Regions from separate parts of the Cohnella sp. LGH genome, predicted to be linked through region 2. Evidence: riboswitches for the same ligand, from Rfam matches in the RefSeq annotation. Region 2 holds a riboswitch; the other holds the start of a gene.
What was found. Region 2 has a riboswitch for cyclic di-AMP ahead of J4772_RS24795 (universal stress protein). Riboswitches for the same ligand answer to the same signal wherever they lie in the genome.
Positions count from the first base shown of each region.

Region 1: linked by a shared signal. The riboswitch ahead of J4772_RS00475 (resuscitation-promoting factor) and the one ahead of J4772_RS24795 (universal stress protein) in region 2 are both predicted to bind cyclic di-AMP.

Region 1 is NZ_CP072117.1:111,219-116,238, reverse strand. It holds gene yabG (sporulation peptidase YabG) at 1-592, opposite strand, end outside; gene rsmA (16S rRNA (adenine(1518)-N(6)/adenine(1519)-N(6))-dimethyltransferase RsmA) at 682-1,557, opposite strand; gene rnmV (ribonuclease M5) at 1,562-2,113, opposite strand; gene J4772_RS00475 (resuscitation-promoting factor) at 2,285-3,442, opposite strand; cyclic di-AMP (ydaO/yuaA leader) riboswitch at 3,722-3,939, opposite strand; gene J4772_RS00470 (TatD family hydrolase) at 4,119-4,895, opposite strand; gene J4772_RS00465 (HD domain-containing protein) at 5,010-5,020, opposite strand, start outside.
Region 2 is NZ_CP072117.1:5,889,406-5,894,425, forward strand. It holds gene J4772_RS24780 (ABC transporter permease) at 1-267, opposite strand, end outside; gene J4772_RS24785 (ABC transporter ATP-binding protein) at 267-1,163, opposite strand; gene J4772_RS24790 (TetR/AcrR family transcriptional regulator) at 1,312-1,908, shown strand; cyclic di-AMP (ydaO/yuaA leader) riboswitch at 2,841-2,990, shown strand; gene J4772_RS24795 (universal stress protein) at 3,121-3,540, shown strand; gene J4772_RS24800 (potassium channel family protein) at 3,565-4,227, shown strand; gene J4772_RS24805 (TrkH family potassium uptake protein) at 4,259-5,020, shown strand, end outside.

The sequences.
Region 1 (5,020 bases), 3.1 Mb from region 2:
CCAGGGAATCGCGGTTGCGTTCGTAATCCCTGGCTACGTTCACGGCGTGTACGAAGTTTAATGAGTTCTTGTAGCTGCTGAGCTGCTGCAGATTCTGCTGCTGCTTAAGAACGCCGTCATGGCCTGTAATGACGACGATATCCGGATGGAACTGAGGAAGCATGCGCATGAGCATATGCGGCATCTGCGACTCATGACAATGAACGCCTTCCGCCGGCACTTTCAGCTGCGCGTACACCTGCATGCTCTTCTTGAGATAATTCGGATCGCCGTCCAGATGAAGTACTTTGCCCGGCATTTCGAAGAACGGCTGTCTGCGATCATCCAGCGCTGTCGTAAATCCAAAACGGCCGAATTGCCGGCTCCGCTCCTCGCTGATTTTGCGCAGCGACTCGTTCGCTTTAATACGCGCCTGGCGCGTCCCTCCGAGCTCGTCCGGGTTTCGCACCGTCTGGAGATCCTCGACCGGCGCATCCGCCAGCAAGCGGTAATCCATCCCTCTGAGCACGGCTTGCTGCGCGGCGAACGCCGCGACCCGGAACAACACGTCTCCTCCATAGGATTTCCGTACGACAAGGTCCCCCTGCTTCATGCCCACTCACCTCTCCGTCTATCCTATGGAGTCGGAGTCGGATGGGTGCGCGTCCGGGGGGACGGTTTTAACGGCTATCGGCCGCGTTTTTATGCGAGCATGCCGCTGCGGGTCAGAGCCTCGCATACGGCTGCGAACTCCTCCAGAGACAACGTCTCCGCCCTCCGCTCCGGTTGTACGCCGATCTCCCTAAGCAGGTCGCCGAGCTCGGCTTTGCGCTCCTTGCCGGATAGCGCGGACAAATTGTTCGCCAGCGTCTTGCGCCGCTGCGCAAACGATGTCTGAACAACGCGGAAAAACTTCTCCTCGTCCGGCACGCTGACGGCCGGTTCGGGGCGCCGTTTCAGCCTGATGACCGCCGAATCCACATTCGGCTCGGGAATAAACGCTTTGCCCGGAACGATGCATACCAACTCCGGCTCGCAGTAGTACTGAACGGCGATGCTCAAGCTGCCGTAATCTTTGCCGCCCGGCTTGGCGGACATTCTCAAGGCAACTTCCTTCTGCACCATAACGACGATGTTCTCAATCGGCAGCTTGTCCTCCAGCAGCTTCATGATGATCGGCGTCGTCACGTAGTACGGAAGATTCGCTACGACGCTGACGCCCGCCAGACCGGTGAAATGCTCTTGCCAGAGCGCATGCAGATCGGTTTTCAGAATATCGCTTTGGACGATGCTGACATGCTCGTAAGGAGCCAAGACGTCCTTCAGGATCGGAATCAACCTCCGATCGATCTCCACCGCCGTCACCTTGCCGGCGGACTTGGCGAGCCTCTCGGTCAACGATCCGATTCCCGGGCCGACCTCCAGCGCTCCTCGCGTCTCGTCCAGCCCGGCCGCAGCAATGATCTGGTCGAGCACATTCCCATCAATCAGAAAGTTTTGGCCGAGACTCTTTTTGAACGTAAACCCGTGCTTGCGAATAATTTCGCGCGTCCGGTTTGATGTGGCGATCTCCTTCATGCCTTTATCGTCCTTCCTGCTCCAACTGCTCCAGCGCCGCTTGAAATTCGGCCTTCGTAATCCGGAACATGAGGCATCTCTTGTAAAATTGTTTGCCGTTTGCGTAGCCTATGCCCAGAATCTCTCCCATACGCTCTCTGCGGCCCGCAGATGAGGCGTGTACGATCAGCCCGGCGGCCAGCAGGTCGTTCCACTCGATCTCCGCAGGCACGTCGGTGGCCGCCTCCGGTCCGCGCACCCTCTCCAGCGCCCGGCGAATCGCTTCATCGGATGCGTGCTCCACGCCGATGCCCCTGCGGCCTCGCGCCTCGTCCTTCGTCAGAAAGGCATGCTTGCAGTCCGGAACGCGCTCGGAGACGATCTTGCGGATACGTTCCCCCGGAGCGTCCGGGTCGGTGAGGACGATGACGCCTCTGCGTGCTTGCGCAAGCTCGATCCGCACAAGCACGTCCTCTCCGATCGCCGAGCCGCCCGTCTCGATCGTATCGGCGTTTACGGCCCGCTTGACCGCCGTCGTGTCATCCTTTCCCTCCACGACAATCATTTCTCGAATCATTCGTTTTCATTCCGCCTTTAATCCGTGCTTTTCCTTCAAGCGTATACGAGAATGGTACGAAGGGCAAGTCCCGAACCCTCCCTTCCGCACTGCTGCGCAACAAAAATCGGGAAGAGCCCAGAGGCTCTTCCCGACGCAAAGCTCTATTGGATCGAAGCCGAGCGATGCCGGCTAATCCGCGGACGGCTTGACCGGCCCGATCACGTACACCGTATACCCGCGTTTTAATCCAAACTTGTTGACGTGCGATTCGCTATCGAAGTAGACATCGATTTTCTTGCCTTTGACGGCTCCGCCCGTATCTTCGGCGCGGCGGAAGCCGATCCCTTCGATGTACACCCACCAGCCGAGCGGAATCACTTTCGGATCCACAGCAACCGTGCGGCCTTCCTTCACGGTCGTTCCGGTTCGGGTGATACCGTAGCCGTCGTCTCCTTTGGATTTACCCGTAGATGCGAACCCTGCCGAATACGCCGTCAACGTCACGTTGCTCAGCATTCGTTTTACTTTGACGCTCTTGCCGTTCAGCTTGACGACTTTCGCTTCTCCCGCTGTCGGCGGTCCGCTGAACGACGCCAAAGCCACTTCGGCCTTCTTCTTCGTTCCGATTGCGACAACCTGCTGTACAGCCGGCTTGGCAATCGTCTTCTCGATCATTTCCTGGCTGACCAGCTTGCCGTTCTCGTAAACCTTCTCGGTTTTATAGACGACCATGCCTTGTTTGCCTTCGGTCACGACCTTCGTCTTGCCTTCTTCAAGCTCCTCGCTCTTCTTCTCCACAACCTTGAAGGCGATCGGGCGCTGGGTCTCTGTAACCTCTTTGCGCACGCGAACGACCGATACGGTCATACCTTCCCGCAAAGGACTGTCAAGCTCCGGAACGACGCGGTCATTCTCGGATAGATTGAGGTTTAACGCCTTGATGACTCCCCCAACGGTATCTTCGCTTGAATAAGCGACTTGCTGTTTGCCATCCGCTTTGATCATAACGCCTACCGCCCGGTCGATAATCAATCGGCTTCCCTCTTCCAAGCTGGCCGTAGCCGCCATTGAGAGATGATCGTTAGGCCCGATGTAGATGCCCTGCTCTTCGAGCAAGCCGAGCACGTCCGAGGTTTTCGTAGAGATCGCCTTCGAGACGCCGTTGTCGATGATCGTAATGTTCTTGATTGCCGCCTTCTGCAGCAACGAAATGAACATGATGGAGATGGCAAAAACGAGAATTGCGGCCAATAGCGCTGCACGCAAATGCTCATGCTTCCAACGCAGTGCGAAAAGCTTGCCGGTCGGTCGTGGATCATGGGTTTCCTGAATAGGAATTGCGCCCATATCTCGTTCCTCCTTCATAGCCCGCCGTCGACTGTAATGCATGATGTTGTCTGACGCGACTAATCCAAAATGGTTAACGACACCTGGCGATCAGACCCGAAATTTTCGCGGATTTCGGCTGGATCGATCAGACGCCGCCTTCCCCAGTTCAGAATACTCACATGAGAGCATGTTACCCTGAGCAGTTGTGTTGGCAACACAAAAAGCCATCGAGACAGAGGACTGTTCGTGGCTTCCGCATGATTGAAAATAAGCTAAGTACTGTAGCGGCACGAGGGTGACCTCTCTCTATCACGCTTGCGGGGTTAGCTGTCGGATTCGGGCAAAGAGAGTTGCCCTAACGGCTGCATGCCTGACGCGTCACTCAGATAGAGCCGCCATCCCGACACTTGCCGCATTCACCCCAAGATTGCTCGGACCGCATTGGACGCTCATCAAGATCGTCGCCGCGTTGGGTCCCCCACTCTCCCGTTCGGGAGATTAAGCGCACTGGAAAAGGAATGTCATATTCGAACTTTCTGTTGATGATCATAACCTCTGCGCGATAACAGTGTAAAGACGGCTCATCCGACGAATTTAGCCGTTTTTACGGAAAATCGAAGGGAACTTGCGCGATTATCGCATCAAAAGCCAGTTTTTTCTTCGAAGCGGCTTGTTTTTCTCCCGTTTCTTCCGTTTATCTCGTTATCCCAAAACAGCGTCTGGCGTTATCGCCTGTTATTTTTGCAATTTCTTCCAGAGAAACGCCTTTTATTTCCGCTGCCGTCTCTGCGATCAGACGCACGTAAGCGGACTCATTTCGCTTCCCTCGATGGGGGTGAGGAGTCAAATAGGGGGCATCGGTTTCGATCAGCAAACGGTCCAATGGAACCCTTTCCAAAACCTCTTTGGGAACCCTTGCATTTTTGAATGTAACCGGTCCCCCGAAGGAAATATGGAAATTCATATCCAGGCATATTTGGGCCGTCTCCCAACTTCCGGAGAAGCAGTGCATAATTCCCCCGACCTCGGAAGCCCGCTCCTCCTTCAATAATTTTACAATGTCCTCGTGTGCGTCCCGATTATGAATCACGATAGGTTTTCCGATCCGCCGGGCCAGTCGAATTTGTTCGCGAAACACTGTCTGCTGAACGTCTTTCGGCGATGTGTCCCAATAATAATCAAGTCCGATTTCGCCGATCGCGACGACTTTCGGATGAGTGGTGCAGAGTCGCTCGATCCAGGCCAAATCCTCTTCCAGCTTCATGTCGACGGCATCGGTCGGATGCCACCCAACCGCCGCATAAATAAACGGGTATTTCTCCGTCAACGCCATCGTCGTGGGAATCGTCTCGCGGTTGAACCCGATATTGACGATCGTGTCTACGCCGGCGGCCAACGCGCGTTCTATCACTTCATCTCGTTCGCTGTCGAACTTGTGAGAATCGAGGTGAGCATGGGTATCAAAAAGCATCATAATGTCTCCTTTTTCGAGAGGTTGTTCAAAAAGTCCAATTTTGATCACGAAGCATCTCATAAAGCATACTCGACGTCGAATTTTATGTGTGATCGAAATCACTTTCTTCTATTATATAGACA
Region 2 (5,020 bases):
CAAAAGCAGCATCTGGTGTGCGGTCATGGCCCCGACTGTATAGTTCTCCAGATCACCGGGCCCAAGCATCGCCAGCATGGCAGGGTTGGCCATTGTCAATGCCATAACATCCCTATCTTGCTGTGAACCGTACATTTCGGACAAGGCTGGCGGTACAATGAAGGTGAAAAACACAATGCCGATCATCCATAACGGAATGCGAATTCGGTCAAGCCTCGCGATAAATCCGATCAATCGGCCCGTTCTTGCCCATAACGGATTGTCCATCACCGAACGCCCCCTCCAGTTCCTTCATAATGCCGAATAAACAAGTCTTCGAGCTTAGCCGGCGAGCATTCCAGCTTCACAATGCCGAACTGGCTAAGATGCCGAATGACGTTGTCCATCTCTTCAGTATCCATTTGGAATGACAACTCTTCGCCTTTCTCTTCCAGCTCATAGATACCCTTAAACCGCTCAATGGAAGGAATAGCCTGCTTTGTCTCCACCTTAACGTGTGTACGGGTTAAGTGACGCAATTCACGCAATGTCCCGCTTTCAATGATTTTCCCCTGCCGGATAATCCCGACCTTATCGCACAGGCGCTCCACTTCAGACAAAATATGGCTGGACAGGAGTACGCTTTTCCCTTGCTCTTTGACTGCCATCACACAATCCTGAAATACATTCTCCATCAAGGGGTCCAGCCCGGAGGTAGGTTCATCCAAAATATACAAATCCGCATCAGCAGAAAATGCAGCGATAAGCGCCACCTTCTGCCGGTTACCTTTGGAATAGGTTCGACACTTTTTTGTCGGGTCCAGGTCGAATCGTTGAATAAGCTCTTCTCGTTTGCTTTTATCGCTCCCTCCGCGCAATTTAACAAACAAATCTATGACCTCGCCACCGGTCAAATTGGGCCATAGATTGACGTCGCCAGGCACGTAAGCGAGACGCTTGTGAATCTCAACCGCATCTTTCCATACATCCTTGCCAAACAATTGAGCCTCTCCGGAGGTGGCTCGCAGTATACCAAGAAGCACACGAATCGTCGTCGATTTACCCGCGCCATTAGGGCCAATGAATCCAAAGATTTCCCCGCTGCTCACTTCCAGATTCACACCGTCCAGCGCTGTCGATGCACCAAACTTCTTGGTTAAGTTCCTGACTCGCAACAAAGACATGGTCTCACCCTTCCGTTAATGTTTTGAAATATAGTTATTCATATATTTCATATTATATGATGGCGATTCATTTTACAACATGTTTTGAACTTGGTTAATTGTTATATTTCATAACTTAAGTTAAACTATTTACAGAGAGGTGGATGAAATGGACGGATACCAGAAACGTAGAGACCAGAAAAAAAAGGACATCTTGCGAAGTGCCGTTGATCTGTTTTTGACCTACGGCATCCAGAAAGTGTCCATTGCAGAAATAGCAAGCAAAGCCAACGTATCGCAAGTGACGATTTACAACTATTTCGGAAGCAAACATAATCTTGTTGAAGAAATGCTCGTATTTTATCTCGATCAGATCTGGTCGGAGTATGAAAAAATGCTGACCAACGACATGCCTTTTATCGAAAAGATCAAAAGCGTGATGTTTGCCAAGATCGATTCCGCCAATAATGTGCACCCCGATACCTTTACCCATTTCATGAAAAAGTACGCGACCGGCGTCCCTTACCTGGAAAAGATGATGCAGGAAAAAATCATGCCGGGGCTGATGACGCTAATTGAAGAGGGAAAACAGCAAGGGTATGTCGATCCCGGCCTATCTAATGAATCAATCCTTGTGTTCATTCAAATGTTCAAGGATTATATGCAAAAAGAAGAGGCCTTTCCGCACCTGCAAAAGATGACGGGGGACCTCAATAAATTGTTCTTTTATGGACTTGTCGGAAGCAAACATAATTGGGAGGAATGACTAGTTACCTTGCCGATCGCTCTCCGGTCTTAAACATTTCCCTGATTTTAATCTTGGTTCAGGATGTTAGAAATAGGAGGCATCTCTAGACAATCAGAACTTTCTCCTCGGGATACCGGAATTTCTCCCGACTGTGTTTTTGCGACAATGCAAATGCAAGTGTTGTTCGGTAAAAATAATGTGTTAGACTGATGTCGTTGATTTAGCGCGTTTTTTGAATTGATGAATCGTCAGCTTTTAAAAAATAAGTTTTAGACTGATCAATTAATGAAAGAGCGGCAGACCAAGATTTGATAAATAATGCCTTAGACTGCCGCTGTTGTCATCCAACTAACGTTCTCCGTTAGGTTAAAGATGTTGAACTGTTTTATTGCCATTATTATCAGCCAATATGAAAGACACCAATTTTGGTTTTCCCATCAACATCATATAGCGGGATATCACGACCACCCGAAGGTCTATTCTTCTGTATGGCAAGTGCTTCCTCAGGTGTCTTAAATCAGGTCCCGTTTCATTGGAAGTGGCGTCTGTGTCAGAACCGTATGTCTGTCCGTTCTCAATGCCGAAGTGACTTCGAAAAGAACCTCTTTAAAATCCTGCAATCACCACACTCACGGAAATAACCATGACTGTCAAGGCGCGCATAACATAGATAATACGACCACTACCAGCTCACTATAAACTATAAGTCATAAATCCAAGACCGCCAATCTGATTCAAGTGGGGCAAATCTGAACTTATGAAAAACATAACGAATGATCCCCTTTCCATTGCCCACTCAAAAGAAATTGAAACGTCTTTGCTCTATCTTCGTATTATTACCTGAAAATACCACTACATTCAACCATAACTATGCAAGCAACCCATGATTGATTTCCCGGATCAGCTGTTTACTTTTGAAATTAACTGCTTTATGATAAGTTACAACAATTGTATATTCATCGCTTAATCCTCTTTTGAGGAGCGGGGGAACCAACGAAGCATAATCGCTTCAGGGGTGAATTCTTTCTTTTGCAGAAAGAACGGGGACTCTCAGACCCGAATCCGACAGCTAACCTCGTAGGCGTCATGAGAGAGATCATGAATGCGTCTTTGGTTTGTCCTGACATAGCAATCCGAAGCTTGGCAGCAGAATTTCTCTGCTCCAAGCTTTTTTGTCGTTTCACAGCAATCATTCTGTTACTTTCAAGTTTCAGCAAAGGAGTATAGCCCATGTTAAGCAGTGAGAAAATTATGGTATGTGTGTACCACGGGCCAAACGGAGAACGGCTGATCCGGCGAGGAGGCCGATTAGCTGCCCTTTATCAATGCCCATTGTTCGTACTGCATGTACAGACTGAACAAGAGAATAACCAGATTAGCCAAGACAAAAGTGAGCGCATTCTCCATTGGAAAACGATATCCGAAGAATGCCATGCCACGTTTATGACCAAAACTCGTGGCAATCACAAGGTCTCCGATGTGATAGTCGATACGGCTGAGCAAATTCAAATCACACAATTAATCATCGGGCACCCCGGTATGACACGATGGCAAGAGATTTGGAATGGCTCCATTGTCAATGAACTATTAAAGAAAATTGGAGAAATCGATATTCATATTATCGCCTTTCAAGAGGGTCGGGATAGATAGACATAAGGAAAGGATGTGCTATGCATGAAAAAACAGTTTATAGTGATTGGCCTGGGCCGATTTGGGTCTAGCTTGGTGCACACTTTGATTCAGAATGGTCACGAAGTACTCGCCGTTGATAAGGATGAGCAGCTCGTACAAGACATATCCGGCGTAGCGACTCATGCTGTGCAAGCAGATTGTACAGATGAAGGAGTACTGAAAGAACTGGGCGCACGAAACTTTACCCATGCGATTGTTGCTATCGGAGAAGATCTGCAGGCGAGCATCTTGGCAACCTTGTTGCTTAAAGAATTGCATATACCGAAAATAACGGCCAAAGCTAAAAACGAAATGCATGGGCAAGTTCTAATCAAAGTAGGGGCAGATCATATTGTGTATCCAGAACGAGACATGGCTGCTCGCCTTGGAAATCAATTAAGCTCCGACAATCTGATTGACTACATTGAGTTGTCTCCCGTTCACAATTTGGTTGAACTGAAGGCCCCACCTGCAATGAATGAACAGACTCTTCAACAATTAAATATTCGGGCCAAATACGGATGTACCATTATGGCGATCAAAAAAGGAGTTCATATCAATATTTCACCAAAGGCAGAGGATGAAATTAACACGGGAGATATTCTGGTGATAATCGGCAGTAACACGGATATTCGAGACTTGGAAGAAGACTATGAACAGAAATGAAGATCGTATGCATAGCCGTTCTCTTTTCACTATGCTTGTCGCCATCGTAAATCGGCTGAAAACACGAACAAGCCCTCCCCAACTCATCTTGATGATCTTTTTTTGCTTGATCTGGGTAGGCGCTTTGCTTCTAATGCTCCCCTATTCATCATCATCCGGCCAATCGATCGGCCTGCTGAATGCCCTCTTTACGGCAACCTCCGCCATTTGTGTCAATGGCCTGGTTGTCGTGGATACGGGAAGTGTGTTCTCTACCTTCGGGCAAATCGTCATTATGATGCTCATTCAGGTCGGCGGCCTTGGCTTTATGACCGTCGGCGTAATGGTGGCTATCATGATCGGCAAAAGGATCGGTCTTCGCCAAAGGCTGATCATTCAGCAGGCCACGCATTCGACATCATCGCAAGGCTTGGTCAAATTGTCGATCTTTATGGTGCTTATCGCATTTGCATTTGAGGCAATGGCGACATTGGTACTCACCTTGCGTTGGCAAGCCGATATGGGTTGGGGTCAAGCTGCTTATTATGCGCTCTTTCATTCCATTTCAGCGTTTAACAATGCGGGCTTCGCTTTATGGTCGGACAGTTTATCTCCATTTGTTGGCGACCCTGTAGTCAACATCACCGTCATCCTGCTGTTTATTATCGGGGGGCTTGGCTATATTGTCGTCGTGGATGTTTTTCGCAAACGTTCATGGCGCAAATTATCCCTGCATGCCAAAGTTGTCTTGCTTGGTTCCGGTATTTTGTTTGCCGCGGGCTTCTGCTTGATCTACCTGTTGGAAAGCTGGAAC